One region of the Streptomyces sp. NPDC055140 genome, then DNA from elsewhere that is predicted to be linked to it. Evidence: riboswitches for the same ligand, from Rfam matches in the RefSeq annotation. Region 1 holds a riboswitch; the other holds the start of a gene.
The links. Region 1 has a riboswitch for cobalamin ahead of ACWFR4_RS38330 (ABC transporter substrate-binding protein). Riboswitches for the same ligand answer to the same signal wherever they lie in the genome.
Positions count from the first base shown of each region.

Region 2: linked by a shared signal. The riboswitch ahead of ACWFR4_RS25055 (HoxN/HupN/NixA family nickel/cobalt transporter) and the one ahead of ACWFR4_RS38330 (ABC transporter substrate-binding protein) in region 1 are both predicted to bind cobalamin.

Region 1 is NZ_JBSGTG010000030.1:112-8,631, reverse strand. Features, by position in the region: gene ACWFR4_RS38365 (methyltransferase) at 1-580, shown strand, start outside; gene ACWFR4_RS38360 (histidine phosphatase family protein) at 642-1,232, shown strand; gene ACWFR4_RS38355 (hypothetical protein) at 1,258-1,650, opposite strand; gene ACWFR4_RS38350 (CbtA family protein) at 1,750-2,508, opposite strand; gene ACWFR4_RS38345 (CbtB domain-containing protein) at 2,529-2,750, opposite strand; gene ACWFR4_RS38340 (ABC transporter ATP-binding protein) at 2,977-3,774, opposite strand; gene ACWFR4_RS38335 (FecCD family ABC transporter permease) at 3,786-4,847, opposite strand; gene ACWFR4_RS38330 (ABC transporter substrate-binding protein) at 4,844-5,866, opposite strand; cobalamin riboswitch at 5,983-6,180, opposite strand; partial or broken gene ACWFR4_RS38325 (hypothetical protein) at 6,271-6,458, shown strand; gene ACWFR4_RS38320 (dihydrolipoyl dehydrogenase family protein) at 6,530-7,954, opposite strand; gene trxA (thioredoxin) at 8,082-8,486, shown strand.
Region 2 is NZ_JBSGTG010000013.1:243,777-252,296, forward strand. Features, by position in the region: gene rho (transcription termination factor Rho) at 1-4, shown strand, start outside; gene ACWFR4_RS25040 (GNAT family N-acetyltransferase) at 65-553, shown strand; gene ACWFR4_RS25045 (inorganic diphosphatase) at 707-1,141, shown strand; gene ACWFR4_RS25050 (ArsR/SmtB family transcription factor) at 1,167-1,529, opposite strand; cobalamin riboswitch at 1,619-1,842, shown strand; gene ACWFR4_RS25055 (HoxN/HupN/NixA family nickel/cobalt transporter) at 1,872-2,966, shown strand; gene ACWFR4_RS25060 (YoaK family protein) at 3,009-3,722, shown strand; gene ACWFR4_RS25065 (hypothetical protein) at 3,814-4,542, shown strand; gene ACWFR4_RS25070 (sensor histidine kinase) at 5,085-6,809, shown strand; gene ACWFR4_RS25075 (roadblock/LC7 domain-containing protein) at 6,927-7,346, shown strand; gene ACWFR4_RS25080 (DUF742 domain-containing protein) at 7,343-7,702, shown strand; gene ACWFR4_RS25085 (GTP-binding protein) at 7,683-8,297, shown strand; gene ACWFR4_RS25090 (cytochrome P450) at 8,294-8,520, shown strand, end outside.

The sequences.
Region 1 (8,520 bases):
GGTCGGCCCCGTGTCGGGCCGGACCGTCACCAACCACGCCGGTGTGTTCTGCGCCGAGCGCCTCGACATCGGCACCCGGTTCCTGCTCCAGCACCTGCCCCGCAGCGAGGGCGCCGAGCGCGTGGTGGACCTGGGCTGCGGCAACGGCGTCGTCGGCACGGCCATGGCGCTGGAGAACCCGCGCGCGGAGATCGTGTTCACGGACGAGTCGTTCCAGGCGGTGGCGTCGGCCGAGGCGACCTACCGGGCGAACATCGATCCCTCTGAACACCCCGAGGCGAGGGCGGAGTTCCTCGTGGGCGACGGTCTCGCGGAGCTGCCCGCGGGCAGTGCGGACCTCGTCCTCAACAATCCGCCGTTCCACTCGCACCAGGCGACGACCGCCGCCACGGCCATGCGCATGTTCTCCGACGCGCGGGACGCGCTGCGTCCGGGCGGTGAGCTGTGGGTCATCGGCAACCGCCACCTCGGCTACCACGTGAAGCTGCGACGCCTGTTCGGCAACAGTGAACTCATCGCCAGCGACCCGAAGTTCGTGGTCCTGCGCGCCGTCAAGAAGGAACGCGAGACGCGTTCGTAGGCGCGCCGCGCGCCACGAGGGGGTGGACGCGTGGGCACACAGCTAGGAGGGGGCTCAACCCGTGACCAGCCGCGTCACCTTGATCTCTGCCGCCACGAGCCGGGCTCTGCGGGAGGCCCGGTTCGACGACGGGTGCTCGCTCGACGCGAGCGCCGCGGCACGTGCGCGGGCGGCGGCCGGTGCTGTTCCCCCGGCCGACCGGCTGTTGGTGTCCCCCACCGTGCGCTGCCGGGAGACGGCGAAGGCCCTCTGCCTTGATGCCGTCGAGACGCCGGAGCTGGCCGGGCTCGACGTGGGCCGTTGGCGGGGCCTGACACTCGACGCGGTGAGCGCCGAGGACCCGGCCGGCATCGCGCTCTGGCTTTCCGACCTCGGCGCCGCGCCGCACGGCGGGGAGTCCGTACGTGCCCTGTGCGAACGGGTCGCGCGCTGGCTGGAGGCATCGGCGGAGTTCGACGGACGGACGCTCGCCGTGGTGGAGCCGGAGGTTGTGCGGGCGATGGCCGTCAAGATCCTCGACGCGCCCGGGTCGGCGTTCTGGCGGCTCGACGTACCGCCCCTGACGGCAACCGATGTCAGCGGACGCTCCGGACGCTGGAACCTTCGGCTCGGGCGAGCGCTGGGCCCGTCGGAGGACGGCGCCGGGGGCTGACCCGTAGTAGCCCGTGACTCCGTCCCTACTGGCTCGACGGTGAGCAGCATTCTTCGCCAACCACCCCCGGTGGACTGCCCGTTGACTCCCGATGGCGAAGGAGCAGTGCCGCGAGAGCACACCGCAGACAGTCGCCGTCCGCCGCTCCCGCGGGTTCGCCCGCCTCGCCGCCCCGACCCTCGCTCGCCCTTCGGTCCGGCAGGCCGTGGCAGCCGTGCGACGGGCAGCCGACCAGTGCCTCGATCTCCCTCAGCACCTCCTCGCTCTCCTTCGCCCGCTGCGCCAGGACGCGTACACGGGCACTCTGACCGCCGATCTGCCGTCTGCTGGCGATCAGTTGCTCGTACTCCTCCAGGCTCAGCGCGACCGCCTCGCGGCCGCCGAGTGTGATGTGGCGCGGTTGGGGGTGTCTGGCCACGCGGGTCTCCGCCCTCGGAAGAAGGCAAGAGGGCCGGCCGGATGGTTCCGGCGGCCCTCTGCGCTTGATCGCCTGCCTGGGTCTTGTGGCGCGGTTCTCTCAGTGGGGTACGGGAGTTGCCTGGCCGGCCGGGGCCGCCTCGGTGCGCGGAGCCAGCTGACGCTGCGCCAACTCGCCGAAGATCAGGCCGAATCCGGTCCACAGAGTGAGCTGGATGGCGAGGGCCGAGGTGCGGAAGCGCCACAGCAGCGCTGCGGGGAAGTCCTTCGGTACCTCGTTGATGGTCGGCAGGAACGCGTACGCGAGCCCGATCGCGAGGACGAAGAACGCGACCGCTGCCACGGTGGCGTACCAGGTGCCCAGGCGGGGATCGAGCCGTTTCCCGACGATCACCGCGGCGACGGCGAGGAGCACGCTGAGCAGCATCATCAGGAAGTACAGCGTCGTGCGCTTGCTGATGGTGCCGGGATCGCCGACGGACGGCGGGTTGGCGGGGTACTTCAGGAACGGCACGACGTACACGGCGAGCAGGGCCGTGCAGGAGAGCAGGAGAGCCGTGGCGCGCGGGGTGAAGCGGCCGACGCGGCCGAGCGCGAAGCAGTACGCGAGGGCGGCTATGCCGCCGAAGGCGACGCCGTAGAGCAGGATGCCGGTGGCGAGGCCGGCGGTGGACTGCAGGCTGCGGCTGACGAGTTCGACCTCGTGGTGGTGCGCGGGTGCGTGGGCCTCCTCGTAGCCGATGGCACTGTCGACGCTGGGTTCGCCGAGGAGGTAGGCGACGACCAGGGCGAGCAGACCGGCACCCAGGCCGGCGAGCATGCCCCGTACGAGGAGGTTTCTCACTGTTGCGGAGTTCATGAGCTTTGCGGCGTCCCTCGTCAGTGGCAGGGGAAGCCGAGCAGGTGGCGGGCGTCGTGCACCCATTCATGAACGCTCTCGCCGGAGACGACGGCGGTGGCGCCCTGTTCGGCGCCGACGAAGTAGAGCAGGACCAGCATCAGGATGCCGAAGAAGGCCGCCCAAGGGGCAATCGCCTTCAGGGGCAGCGCTGCGGGAAGAACGGGGGTGGTGGCTGTCGGCTGAGCGACGGTCTGCGCCATGGCAGGACCTCCTCTGGGAGTTCGCGTCCCATCTCGGTGGTGCACAAGTACGACAGCTGCGGGTCTGACTCGCGAGGTCCCCGCCCGTCCGGGCGAGTGGCTCGTCTCACAGTGGCGCGACCGTGCCGGATTCCCACCGGCTTCCGCGTTGCCGTCGTCAATATCGGTCAGACCGTACCGCGTAAGGGGCGCAGGGCCAAGACCGGGCCATCCGCAGTGATCTTGGTCATGAGGAGGCTGACGTCCTCAGGAACCGTATGTACGGGCGCTCCCCCGGCTCGGCGGCCGGGAAAACGGTCGCGCGCACTCCGTAGACCCGCGCTATGAGCTCTTCGGTGAGTACGTCACAGGGGGCGCCGGCCGTGATCACACGCCCCTGCCGGAGCACGACGAGCTGGTCGCAGTACATCGCGGCCAGGTTGAGGTCGTGCAGGGCGATGACGCTGGTGAGCCGGAGTTCTGCGAGCAGGTCGAGGAGGTCCAACTGGTGCTGGATGTCGAGGTGGTTGGTCGGTTCGTCCAGGAGGAGTTCGCGTGGCCGCTGCGCGAGGGCGCGGGCGATCTGGACGCGCTGGCGCTCACCGCCGGAGAGGGTGTGCCAGTGCCGGTGCGCCCGGTCGGTCAGATCGGTGCGGGCGAGCGCGGAACGTACGGCCTCCTCGTCCTGCGCCGATGGTGGCATCCATGCCCTGCGGTGCGGGATGCGGCCCAGACGTACGACGTCATCGACCGTCAACTCGACCTGCGTGTCGGCCTGTTGCTCGACCACGGCGACGCGGCGCGCGAAGTCCCTGCGGCCGACGGTGCTCAGCGGTGAGCCGTCCAGGGTCACCACTCCGGCCTGAGGGGTGAGGATGCCCGCGAGCAGGCGCAGGAGAGTCGTCTTGCCCGAGCCGTTGGGTCCGATGAGGCCCGTGATGCCTCCGGGCTCGGGGTGCACGCTCACGCCGTCCAGGATGAGGTGTCCGCCGGTTTCGCGGCGGACGCGGTCGGCCCGCAGCCCGTCGTCGGTGGTTGTGCGCATCGTCGGAACGGTCATCGGCGCAGGCTCCGGGTGCGGTACAGGACGAGGACGAAGGCCGGTACGCCGATCAGCGAGGTCACCACGCCGACCGGCACTTCCTGCGGGTCGAGGACGGTGCGGGCGAGCGTGTCCACCCACACGAGGAAGACCGCGCCTGCCAGGGCCGTAACCGGCAGCAGCCGGGCGTGGCCCGGACCGGCCAGGGCCCGCGCCGCATGCGGCAGCACGAGGCCGACGAAGCCGATCGCGCCGGCCGAGCTGACCAGCGCCGCCGTGAGCAGGGCGGTCGTGCACAGCAGGACCAGGCGGGTGCGGGCCACGTTCACGCCGAGCGACGCGGCGGCGTCCTGCCCGAACGCGAACGCGTCGAGCGTACGGGCGTGTGCGACGCAGATCACGAACGCCGCCACGAGCAGCGCCAGGCACATACGGACATCGGTCCAGCCCGCCCCGCTGAGCGAGCCGAGCAGCCAGAACAGGACACCGCGGGTCGTCTCGGCATCCGCCGCGGTCAGGACGACGACGGAGGTGAGTGCGGAGAACAGCTGCATGGCGGCCACCCCGGACAGCACCACACGGTCGGTGGAGCCGCCGAGTGCCTGGCTGAGCGCCAGTACGAGCGCGAAGGACACGACCGCGCCCAGGAAGGCGCCGCCCGAGACCGACAGGGCACCGCCGCCGACGCCGAGTACGACGACCAGGACCGCGCCGGTCGAGGCGCCGGAGGAGACGCCGAGGACGAAGGGGTCAGCGAGCGGGTTGCGCAGCAGCGACTGCATCACGGCGCCGCACACCGCGAGCCCCGCGCCGCACACCGCGGCCAACAGGGTGCGCGGCAGCCGCAGGTTCCACACGATGCCGTCGCGGATGGGGGTCAACTCCGCTTCGCCAAGGCCGAGGTGGGCGGCCACGGCCGACCAGACATCGGTCATCCCGATGTCGGCCGGGCCGATGGTGATGGCCAGGGCCACGGAGGCGAGGAGCACCGCGAAGCCCGCCGGCCAGGCGAGCACACCGCACACCGCATGAAGCCGCCTCCCGATGGCCGGGGACGGCGTCGCTTCCACGCTCATCCGGCGAGGCCGAACGCCCGCAGTTTCGTGGCGACTTGCTCCACGCCTTCCACGGTACGGATGGTCGGGTTCATGGCCTGCCCGCTGAGCAGCACATACCGCTTCTTCTTCACCGCGGTCATGTTCTTGGTCACGGCGTTGGACTCAAGGAACTCGATCTTCTTGGCGGCGGATTCGGCGGTCTGCGAGCGGCGCGTGAGATCGCCGATGACGAGGACGTCCGGGTCCCGGTCGGCGACCGTTTCCCAGTTGATCTGGGGCCATTCGTCGCGGGTGTCGTCGAAGACGTTCTTCGCCCCCACCTCTCGGGTGATGACGCCGGGAGCTCCGCAACAGCCCGCCATGTAGGGGGAGTCGGAGTTGGCGAACCAGTACAGGAGGGTCGTCCGGGAGGCGTCGATGCCGCCGGTGGCCTTCTTCACCCGGGCCTTGAGCGCGGAGACGAGCCGTTCGCCCCGCTCCCGCACATCGAAGACCGCGGCGAGGTCGCGGACTTCGCCGTAGACGCTCTGCATGCCGAGGGTCATGGTGCGGGCGCCGTCGCCGCCGCCGCTGCTGTCCTTGCCGACGCAGTCGGAGGGCGAGAGGTACGCCGGTACGCCCAGTTTCCCGAACTGGTCGCGTGGCGCCACTCCGCCCTTGCTCAGCGTGGCGCCGAACGAGGCGGCGACGAAGTCGGGTTCGACGTCCAGGACCTTCTCGAAGGACGGATAGCGGTCGGCGAGCCGCTCGACCTTCGCGTTCTCCTTCTCAAGTCCCTTCATCACAGGGTCCGTCCAGGTCCCCGTGCCAGCCATGCGGTCGCCGAGGCCGAGGGCGAGCATGATCTCGGTCGAGCCCTGATCGAGAGAGACGGCACGCTCGGGCGCCGCTTTCACCTCGACCCGCGTACCGCAGTTGTCGAGTACGACCGGATAGCCGGCGGCGCTCTCCCGGGCTGCGGGTGTGCGGGCGGATCCGCCGCTGCCGCAGGCGGCCAGGATGAGTATCCCGGCGAGACAGAGCGCGGCACTGGGCATGAGGCGAACGGAGCCACGGGGTGTGGCGGAGTACGCGAAGGGCACGGGGATTTCCTCGATGTCGAGGGCTCATGCGCGGAGCCCGGTCGCACGGTCTCCCTCGCCGCCCCGACCGGGGCCCACGAAGGCTGCCAGCAGGTCTTCGGACTCGGGATCCTGCGGACGGGGCGCCTTCCCGGACCGCGTGTGGTCCAGTGGCCGATGCCCCGCCCGTCACCCTCACCGCTGCGCGTCAGCTCCGGATTCGCACCGGATTCCCTGACACATACCTGTCCAAGCTCCCGCAATACGGGGCGGACGGGCATGAGTTCGACTGGCCTTGGAAAGCTACCACGGCACCCGAAATCAGACCGCGGCCCCTTCTCGCACGCTGTCCGCAGTGGGGGCGGGCTCGCGCCGGACCGCCGCGCGTGCCCGGCGTCGACGAGGCGGCGGCCCTGCTGCGCAAGGGACTTGAGGCGATCCCCGCCGGCGGCTGTGGGTCAACCCCGACTGCGGGCCGGAGACCCGTGGTCGGCGCGAGACCCGCGCCTTCCTGGAGAACCTGGTCGCGGCGGCCCGTACGGTCCGCGGGGAACTCTCCGCGCCCTGACCGCGGGGTGAGACTGTCCGGGCGGGGGGCATCGTGTCTCGCCCGGACAGCCACGCACAAAGGGACATCCCTCAGCCACGGTACGTCTCCAGCAGCCTCAGCCACACCTCGCTCACCGTCGGATACGACGGGACCACGTGCCACAGGCGGTCGATCGGAACCTCGCCCGCGACGGCGACCGTCGCCGAGTGGACGAGTTCGCCGATGCCCGGACCGACGAAGGTGACGCCCAGGAGGATCTCGCGGTCGAGGTCGACGATCATGCGGGCGCGGCCGCGGTAGCCGTCGCCGTACAGGCCGGCGCCCGCCACCGAGGCGATGTCGTAGTCGACGGCGCGGACGCGGTGGCCCGCCGCCTCGGCCTCCGCGAGGGTGAGCCCCGCCGAGCCCGCCTCGGGGTCGGTGAAGACGACCTGCGGGACGGCGGAGTGGTCGGCGGTCGCCGCGTGGGCGCCCCAGCGGTCCGTCTCCAGGAGCGGGACGCCCTGGGCGCGGGCGGCGATGGCCGCGCCCGCGATACGGGCCTGGTACTTGCCCTGGTGGGTGAGGAGCGCGCGATGGTTCACGTCCCCGACCGCGTACAGCCAGGTGCTGCCCTCGACGCGGAGGCTGTCGTCGACGGGGAGCCACGAGCCGGGTTCGAGGCCGACGGTCTCCAGGCCGATGTCGTCCGTGCGGGGCGCTCGGCCCGTGGCGAAGAGGATCTCGTCGGACTCCAGGGTCGAACCGTCGTCCAGAGTGGTGGCGACGGTGCCGCCCGCCCGGGTGACCCCTTTCACGGAGACGCCGGTCCGTACCTCCGCGCCCGCCTCGACGAGGGCCTGCATGACCAGCTCACCGGCGAAGGGTTCCATCCGGGGCAGCAGCCCCGATCCCCGTACGAGAATCGTGACCTGCGAGCCGAGGGCCTGCCAGGCCGTGGCCATCTCCGCGGCGACGACTCCGCCGCCCACGACGACGAGGCGGCCCGGCACCTTCTGCGCGCTGGTGGCCTCGCGGCTCGTCCACGGCTCGACGTCGGCCAGGCCGGGGAGGTCGGGGAGCGCGGCGCGCGTGCCCGTGCAGACCGCGACGGCGTGGCGGGCGGTGAGGACGTGCTCCGTGCCGTCGGGTCCGGTGACGGTGACCCTGCGGGGGCCCGCGAGGCGGCCCTTGCCCCGGTAGAGGTCGGCGCCGATGGCCTCCAGCCAGCTGACCTGGCCGTCGTCCTTCCAGTGTGAGGTGTACTCATCACGGCGAGCGAGGACGGCGGGCGCGTCCAGAGGACCCTGCACGGACTCCCGCAGGCCCGGCAGGCGCCTCGCGTCGGCCTGGGCGATGACGGGGCGCAGCAGGGCCTTGCTCGGCATGCACGCCCAGTAGGAGCACTCGCCCCCGACCAGTTCGCTCTCCACCACCGCGGTACTGAGGCCCGCCGCGCGTGCCCGGTCCGCGACGTTCTCCCCGACCGGCCCGGCGCCCAGAACCACCACGTCGTATGTGTTCTCATCCGTCATGGGCACCAGTGTGGTCGCAGGTGTGCGCCAGGGCCACACGGGTACGTGCGCGGAATACGTCCGTTACAGGGACTGTTGTGAACAGCGGCTTCAGCACCGCAACCAGGAAGCAGGAAGAGGGCACATCATGAGCAGCACCACCGTGGAGCTCACCAAGGAGAACTTCGACCAGACGGTCACGGACAACGGGTTCGTGCTGATCGATTTCTGGGCGTCGTGGTGCGGGCCGTGCAAGCAGTTCGCGCCCGTCTACGAGAAGGCTGCGGAAGCCAACCCGGACCTGGTCTTCGGGAAGATCGACACGGAGGCCCAGCCGGAGCTCGCGTCGGCGTTCGGTATCCAGTCGATCCCGACGCTGATGATCGTCCGTGACCAGGTCGCCGTGTTCGCCCAGCCCGGGGCGCTTCCGCAGGAGGCCCTGGACGACGTGATCGGCCAGGCCAGGAAGCTGGACATGGACGACGTGCGCAAGTCGATCGCCGAACAGCAGGCCAAGGCGGGCGAGGACGGCGCGGGCAGCGCGCAGGCCTGACGACATCCCCATACCGACGGCAGCCGGGGGCGGG
Region 2 (8,520 bases), on a different contig from region 1:
GTGAGACGGCCTCCGTACAAGGTCCCGGGTCGATCGGCGCGGCAGGATGCGTAATACTCTCACTATGACTTCGAGCATTACAGCCCCGGGAAGCACGGGGGGCGGCGGGACGGTCCGGGTGCGCAGGGCGACCGCCCGCGACGCCAAGCGGCTGACCAGGCTCGTCCGTACGTCCCGCGCCTACGAGGCCCCGTACGCGTCGATGGTGGCCGGCTACCGGGTGGGCCCCGACTACATCGAAGCTCATCGCGTCTTCGTCGCAGTCGGCGCCGACGACCTGGTGCTCGGGTTCTACGCGCTCACGCTCGTGCCGCCGGAGCTCGACCTGATGTTCGTCGCCGACGCGGCGCAGGGGCTCGGCATCGGGCGGCTGCTCGTCGCCCATATGAAGGACGAGGCGCGCGCCGCCGGACTGACCTCGGTCCGCGTGGTTTCGCACCCGCCCGCCGAGGGCTTCTACCACAGCACGGGAGCCGTCCGCACCGGCACCGCAGCCGCCGATCCACCCGCCGTGATGTGGGACAGGCCCGAATTGGAGTTCCCGATCGGCTGACGCGCTCGCACTCCCGGGCGCACACTCGGGGTGGACGAGGAGGCCGGCTTGGACAACGAGGTCCGACACACCGACGCAGCCCACGGCACCGACGCGGTCCACGCGTTCGACGTCACCGTGGAGATCCCCCAAGGCTCCCGCAACAAGTACGAGATGGACCATTCCGTCGGCCGGATAAGGCTCGACCGGATGCTGTTCACCTCCACCCAGTACCCGGCGGACTACGGATACATCGTCGGCACCCTCGGGCGCGACGGCGATCCGCTCGACGCGCTCGTCCTGGTGGGCGATCCGACGTTCCCCGGCTGCACCGTCGAATGCCGAGCGATCGGCATGTTCGTGATGCGGGACGAGAAGGGCATGGACGAGAAGGTCCTGTGTGTGCCCGCGCACGATCCGCGCCATGCGGCTTTGCGGGACATCGAGGACATCCCCGAGTTCGACCGTCTGGAGATCACGCACTTCTTCGAGGTCTACAAGGACCTGGAGCCCGGCAAGTCCGTCGAGGGCTCGCACTGGGAGGGCCGCGACCTCACATACGCGGAGATCGCCGCCGCGCGCCGCCGGGCCGCCGCCCGACGGGACTGAAACCGGCCACGACGGCGCGCACGTGTCAGTGCGCGCCGTCCGTCGCGCAGTGCTCGAGCAGGTCCGCGGTCGCCGCGTCGACGACGCGGTAGCGCACGATCCTGCCCTCCTTCTCCCCCTCGACCACACCGGCCGCGCGCAGCAGCCGCAGCGCCTGCGAGACCGCCGGGTCGTTCATGCCCGTGGCCACGGCGAGATCCGACACGGCCAGCGGCCCCGCCCGGTACAGCGCGAGCAGCAGCGCGAGGCGCCGGGGATCGGCGAGCAGGGAGAACCGGTCGGCCCAGGCGCGGACATGTCCTGGCTCACCGATGGCGGCGATGGCCTCGCAGACCCGGTGGCCGTCGATCGTGCGGCGGCCGGCGCGCTCGGCAGGGACGAGATGCATGGCCCCATCCTCGCAGCCGCCGATGTGATCTTGAATACCCGCGCACACCTACGCAGCTGTGCAGCCTTGCAGGCGTCGCCGACCGGCCTCTACTGTGGGCGGGCCGTGGTGCTCGGGAATTCGGTGACGGTCCCTCAAAGGACCCAGACCGAAGCGGCCCTCGCCACTGTGATCGGGCCCCGGGTCCCTCGGCAACGAGACGACTCGGGACGCCTCGCCCCACCACGCCACTGGCCGCCGCGCGCAGCTGGGAAGGCAGGGGCGGACGCGGACACCCGTCAGCCAGGAGACCGGCCACGGCATCTCACGAAGTGATTCCACGAGGTGTTGGAGCGTGACCGCATGACCCTGTCCGTGAAGTCCCCGGAAACCGGACGCGACGCGTTCCACTGGCGGCGCGAGGACACCGTCCGCACCGCCGGGCTCCTGGCGGTGATAGCCGCACTCCATGTCGTCGCGTTCGGCGTGCTGTTCCTGCTCGTCGTCCCGGCGCACTACGAGGTGGGGTCGAAGGCCTTCGGCATCGGCCTCGGCGTCACCGCGTACACCCTGGGCATGCGGCACGCGTTCGACGCGGACCACATCGCCGCGATCGACAACACGACCCGCAAGCTGATGGCCGACGGCAAGCGCCCGGTGTCGGTGGGGTTCTGGTTCGCGCTCGGCCACTCCAGCGTGGTGGTCGTGCTCGCCGCGCTGATCGCCGGGGGCACCCAGCTCGCCGGGCGGATCATGAACGAGGGCTCCGCCACCCATCAGACGCTCGGCGTCATGGGCACCACCATCTCCGGGTCCTTCCTCTACCTCATCGCGGCGCTCAACCTCGTCGCCCTGGTGGGGATCCTGCGGGTGTTCCGGGCTATGCGCGCGGGCTCGTACGACGAGGCGGAGCTCGAACAGCACCTGGATTCCCGGGGGTTCATGAACCGGATCCTCGGCCGGTTCACCAAGTCCATCACCCGGCCGGGCCAGATGTACCCGCTCGGCTTTCTCTTCGGCCTCGGCTTCGACACGGCGACCGAGGTCACGCTGATGGTGATGGCGGGCAGCGGCGCGGCGGCCGGACTGCCCTGGTACGCGATCCTGTGCCTGCCGCTTCTGTTCGCCGCCGGAATGAGCCTGTTCGACACCCTGGACGGGACGTTCATGAACTTCGCGTACCAGTGGGCGTTCTCGAACCCCGTGCGCAAGGTGTTCTACAACCTCGCCATCACCGGCCTCTCGATCGCTGTCGCGTTCCTGATCGGCACCATCGAGCTCGTGGGCGTCCTGCACGACAAGCTCGACCTGCGAGACTCGGTGACCGGCTGGATAGCGGGGCTCGACCTGGACAACGTCGGGTTCATCATCGTGGGCCTGTTCGTCGTCGTCTGGGCGGCTGCCATCGGGTACTGGCGGCTCGCGAAGGTCGAGGAACGGTGGGCCGTGCGGACCTGATCCGGCGGGCCGCCGGGACCGGGACTCCGTAAGGTCGTGCGGGTGAGTGAAGCCAGCGTTCCACCAGCGGCGCCCGCGCCCGTGCCACGCAGGTCCGCCCTTCCCGCGGCCCTCACGGTCCTCACGGTCGTGAGCGGCTTCGTCGACGCGGTCAGCTATCTGGGCCTCGGCCGCGTCTTCGCGGCGAACATGACCGGCAACGTCGTCATCATCGGCTTCGCCGCCGCGGGCGCTCCCGGGTTCTCCGTCCTCGGGTCACTCACCTCCCTCGGCGCGTTCCTCGCGGGGGCCGTGTGCGCCGGGCGGCTGACCGGAGTGTTCGCCGGGCGGGCACGGGAGACCTGGGTGCGGTCGGTGTTCGTCACCGAGGCGGTCCTGCTCGCCGTGGCGACGGCCGTCGCCTTCGCGTGGCCGGGCGAGGCGACGTACGCGCTCATCGCCGTCCTCGCATGGGCGATGGGGCTGCGCAACGCGACCGTGCGCAAACTCGCGGTCCCGGAGATGACCACGACGGTCCTCACCATGACGCTGACCGGGCTCGCCTCGGAGTCCTCGCTCGCGGGCGGGAGCGATCCGCGGGCGGGGCGGCGGATCGTCTCCGTGGTGGCGATGCTCGCGGGCGCCGCGCTCGGCGCGCTGCTCGTGCTGCACCACGGTCTGGGCTGGCCGCTCCTCGTCGGCACCCTGCTCGTGGCGGCCGCCGCGGCCGGATATCGCGAGCCGGCCGCCGACGCGGACGGCATCCGATCGGCCTAACCCTGCGGGCGCCGCACGCCCGGGCTCACTAGCGTCCTGACCAGGACCGCAGCTCCCTCTGCCGCTGCGGCACAGGGACCGGAGACGCCTCATGTTCTGCCCGATAGCCACCGTCATCACGACGACCGCCTGCCTCACCGCGCTCGCGCCCGGGACCGCAGCCGCACAGCACCCCGTCGCAGCGCCCGCCTCGATGACCGCACCCGACGAGGCCGGCCGGGTCGACTCGGTGGGCCGGACCAACCCCTTGAGCCCCTCCGACGACGGGCCTCTCGACCGGGGCTCGGACGACGGGACCCGCAACCGGGGCTCGTCGGACGGCGGGACCCTCGACCGGGGCTCGGCGGACGGAACCCGCGACCGGGGCTCGGCGAACGGCGACTCCTACGCGGAGGCACGCCTCTCGCCGTCCACGACGGTGGGGGCCTCATCCACCGCCGAGATCACGGTCTACTGCGCCGGCGGCGGGCGCGGCTCCATCACGGCCCGCTCCCAGGCCTTCGCCGCCGGCTCCGTCACACTCCCCATGTTCGGCGGCGGAATCGGGCAGGACGGGCGCACCCAGTACCGGGGGACGGCACGCCTGGCCGGTGCGGTCGGGAGCAGTTCGCAGGTGTCCGTGCAGGGAGCGTGTCCCGACGGCAGGCAGTGGAGCACCCCGATGAACGTGACACGCGACGGCTATCGCGGCGCGCGCGCCGGAGTCGGCAGCACCGCGGACGGCGGCCTGGACCTGGGCCGGATCGGCTTCGGCGCGGCCCTCGTGGGCGGGGCCGCCTACGTGCTGTGGCGCAGGACGCGCGCCCCGCACGAGGACTGACCGGTCCATCCGCCAACCGTCACACACGAGGCAAGTGCGCCGTACGTCCGTTCCGCCCCTGACCAACCGCGCTTTGCCGACAATCGCCTCCATTGCGGCCGGCCGAACGGCACCCCCGAGGCTCCACATCCATGACGCAGCACTGCGCATCCGGCCGGGGTTGGCTGAAAACAGCCCCCCGGCAGTAACGCGCGAGCCGCTCAGGGCAGCCGTTCACCGGCCAACGCACAGGTGAACGCGCCCTGGCCCGAGCCCACTCACACCCGACCGCACCCAACACCCGTACACCTGTCCCCATTTGACGCACCCCTGGCGGCGAAGGCCGTTACCACGGCCCCCCGACAGGCTGGCGACTTCGCGACGAACTTCGCCGCCGGGCGCTCTGCGTTCATTGTCCCGGTTCTCTCACCGCGCGCGGTGGCTAGCATGAGCGCCACATACGTGCCGGAAGATCACCATCCCGTTGGTGGGACCGGCCGTGCGGCCGACCCGAGCCGATCGGCCACGACCTTCCCGCACGCAAGCACCGATGGGACCGCGGAATGCCAGTGCCTGCCCGCCCGAGGCCGCGCCGAACACCCACGTCGCGGCGCTCCACGCTCGCCGTCCTCTTCGCCGTCCTCGTGGTGGCCGGAGCGGCCGTCGGCGCGGTGACCGCCGCGGCTCCGCAGGCCGCCCGCACCTGGGTGCTCGTCACGCTCCTGGTCAGCTGGCTCTGCATAGCCGCCTCCCTCGTCACGGTCGCCCTGCTCCAGCAGCGGGCCCGTGGTGCCGTGGACGCCGCGCAGGGCGAATCGCTCGCGCTCCAGCAGCAGTTGACGCAGCGCGGGGCCGAGGCAGCCCATCTCGTGAACGTCACGCTCCCCTCCGTGTCGAAGCGGCTGCGGGACGGCGCGGGCGCCGAGGAGGCACTGGCCGCCACCGCGCCGCCCGCGGACCACCAACTGCGCCAGGCACTTGAGGCGTTCACCGCCGAACTGGACGACTCCGTACGGCGCGAGGCGTCCGCAGTGGCCACCGCTCAGGACACGGCCCGCCGGATCGCCCGCACCGACCACGACCTGGACGAGCTGGCCACCGCGACCCTGCCGGCCGCCGTCGCGGCGCTGCGCGAGGGCTCCACCGCCGACGCGGTCCTCTCCGGCCTCGACCACCCCGACGACGCGCACCTGCGCACCCTGACGGAGTCCTTCGTACGGGAACTCGCCACCAGCGAGCGGCGGGCCGCGGCCGCTCAGGCCGCCAGCGCCAAGGCCCTCAGCCGGGTGCAGGCCAAGTCGGTCAGCATGCTCGCCGATCTGCGGGACATGCAGGAGCGGCACGGCGAGGAGGTCTTCGGTGATCTGCTCAGGCTCGACCACAACACGTCCCAACTCGGCCTGCTCACCGACCGGCTGGCCCTCCTCATGGGCGGCCGCGCCAGCCGCGCGTGGAACAAGCCGATCGTCATGGAGAGCATCCTGCGCGGCGCGGTCGGCCGGATCGCCGCCTACCAGCGGGTCAGGCTCCACTGCGCCACGAACGCCGCGATCGCCGGCTTCGCCGCCGAGGGCGTGATGCACCTCCTCGCCGAACTGATGGACAACGCCGCGAACTTCTCGCCGCCCATCGACGAGGTCCACGTCTACGTCGAGGAACGCAGCGCCGGGATCGTCGTGACGATCGAGGACAGCGGCCTGAAGATGGCCGACGCGGCCATGCGGCGGGCCGAGGCCGCGGTGTCGGGCCGCGAGACGGACCTGGCCTCGCTCCAGGGCACCCGGCTCGGCCTCGCCGTGGTGGGCCGCCTCGCCGCCAAGTACCGGATGAGCGTGAACTTCCGGCCGTCCTCCCGTGGCGGCACGGGTGTCGTGGTCCTCCTTCCGCCGCAGCTGCTCGCCCAGCAGCGCGACCCCGCCCCGCAGCAGCCCCCGGTCCGCCGTGCCGCCGCCCCTACCGCACCTGCCGCACCTGTGACGGCGCCGGACCCCGTGCCGCAGACGTCCGACGACACCACACCCGGGATTCCCGCCCAGGCGGACCCGCCGTCCGCGACGCCGGGCGGCCTGCCGGTCCGGGCGCCGGGGCGCACCATGGCCTCGGCCGAACGCGACCGCAAGGACCGTGCCCCCGCCGAAGGCGGCGCGCCCGCGGAGGAGTCCGTGCGTGCGCCGCGCGACCCCGGTGCGCAGTTCGGCGCCTTCCACCGCTCGCGGCGCGCCCGCGACGAAGCGCCCGGCACGTCGCCCGAGGTGCCCCACCAGGCCGACGAGTCGCCGGCCGAGTAGCCCGCCCCGCTTCCCGCACGCGCCCGGGCACCGGCGCCCCCATCCCCCGTACGAGAACGTTTGATTGGAGGCACGGGCTGGTGACCGGTTCGCCGGGCACAACCCGCCCCACACGCCATGCGGACCACTGACAACAGCCTGACCTGGCTCCTGGAGAGCCTGCTGGACCGCACGCCCGGCACGCGCCACGCCCTGGTGCTCTCCCGGGACGGTCTGAAGCTGTGCTGGAGCGAGCATCTGACCCTCGACCAGGCCGACCAGCTCGCGGCCATCTGCTCCGGCATCCAGGCGCTCGCCCAGGGCGCCTCGGTGGAGTTCGGTGACGGGACGGGCGGTGTACGGCACTCGATGACCGAGTTCCACGGCGGTCTGCTGTTCATCGTCGAGGCGGGCGAGGGCGCGCATCTCGCGGTGATCGCCGAGGACGGCGCCGACCCGGGCGTGGTCGGCCACCGGATGAGCGAGCTCGTCGAGCAGATCGGCGAGCACCTGCGGGCCGAGCCACGGACAGACGACGGAGAGAGCGCTTCCTCATGACGCGCCGGCCCGTCGACACCGGTGACCCGGACCGGCTGTACACGGTCACGGGTGGCCGCAGCCGGGCCGACGACGACACCTTCGATCTGGTCACCCTGGTCGTCGCCGAGTGCGAGCCCACGCCGGGGATGCAGTCGGAACAGGTCCGCATCCTCGACATGTGCCGGCATCCGGCGGCCGTGGTCGAGATCGCGGCCGAGATGAAGCTGCCGATCACGGTGGTGCGCATCCTGCTCGGCGATCTCCTCGCGACGGGCCGCATCACCGCCCGGCATCCACGCGCGGCGCGGTCCGTCGCCTCGCTCCCCGACTCCGCCCTTCTCAAGGAGGTGCTGCATGGACTCCGCAACCTCTGAGCTGCCCTCCCGTACGCCGCTTGCCGACGTCGCCGAAACCGGGCTCAAGATCGTCATCGTGGGCGGGTTCGGCGTCGGCAAGACGACCCTGGTCCGGTCCGTCAGCGAGATCCGGCCGCTGAACACCGAAGAGGTCATGACGCAGGCGGGCGTCGGCGTCGACGAGCCTGCCGCAATCTCCTCGAAGATCACGACGACGGTGGCGTTCGACTTCGGGCGCATCAGCCTCACCGAGCGGATGGTGCTCTATCTGTTCGGCGCCCCCGGGCAGGAGCGCTTCTGGTTCCTGTGGGACCGGTTGTTCTCGGGAACGCTCGGCGCGGTCGTGCTCGTCGACACACGGCGGATGAGCGACTCCTGGTACGCCATCGACCGCCTGGAGCACCACAGGACGCCGTTCGTGGTCGCCGTGAACCGGTTCGACGGCGACGGGACCCGGTTCTCCCTCGACGAGATCCGCCAGGCGCTCACGCTGCCCGAGCACGTGCCGCTGATCGACTGCGACGCGCGCGTCAGGTCGTCGGGCAAGCACGTCCTGATCACCCTCGTCGACCACCTCTACGAACTGGCCATGGCCCGGGAGAAGACACCATGACCGACGCGACCCCGCCGCCCGGCTGCCCCGCCCACTCCGGCGCGGTGGCCCTCAGCGGCCTGGAGTACCAGCAGACCCCCTCGGAGCTCTACCGGTCCCTGCGCAGGGAGCACGGCGCCATCGCGCCCGTCCTGCTCGACGCGGACATCCCGGCGTGGCTGGTCCTCGGCTATCCCGAGGTCACGTATGTCACGAGCCACGACGAACTGTTCGCCCGGGACTC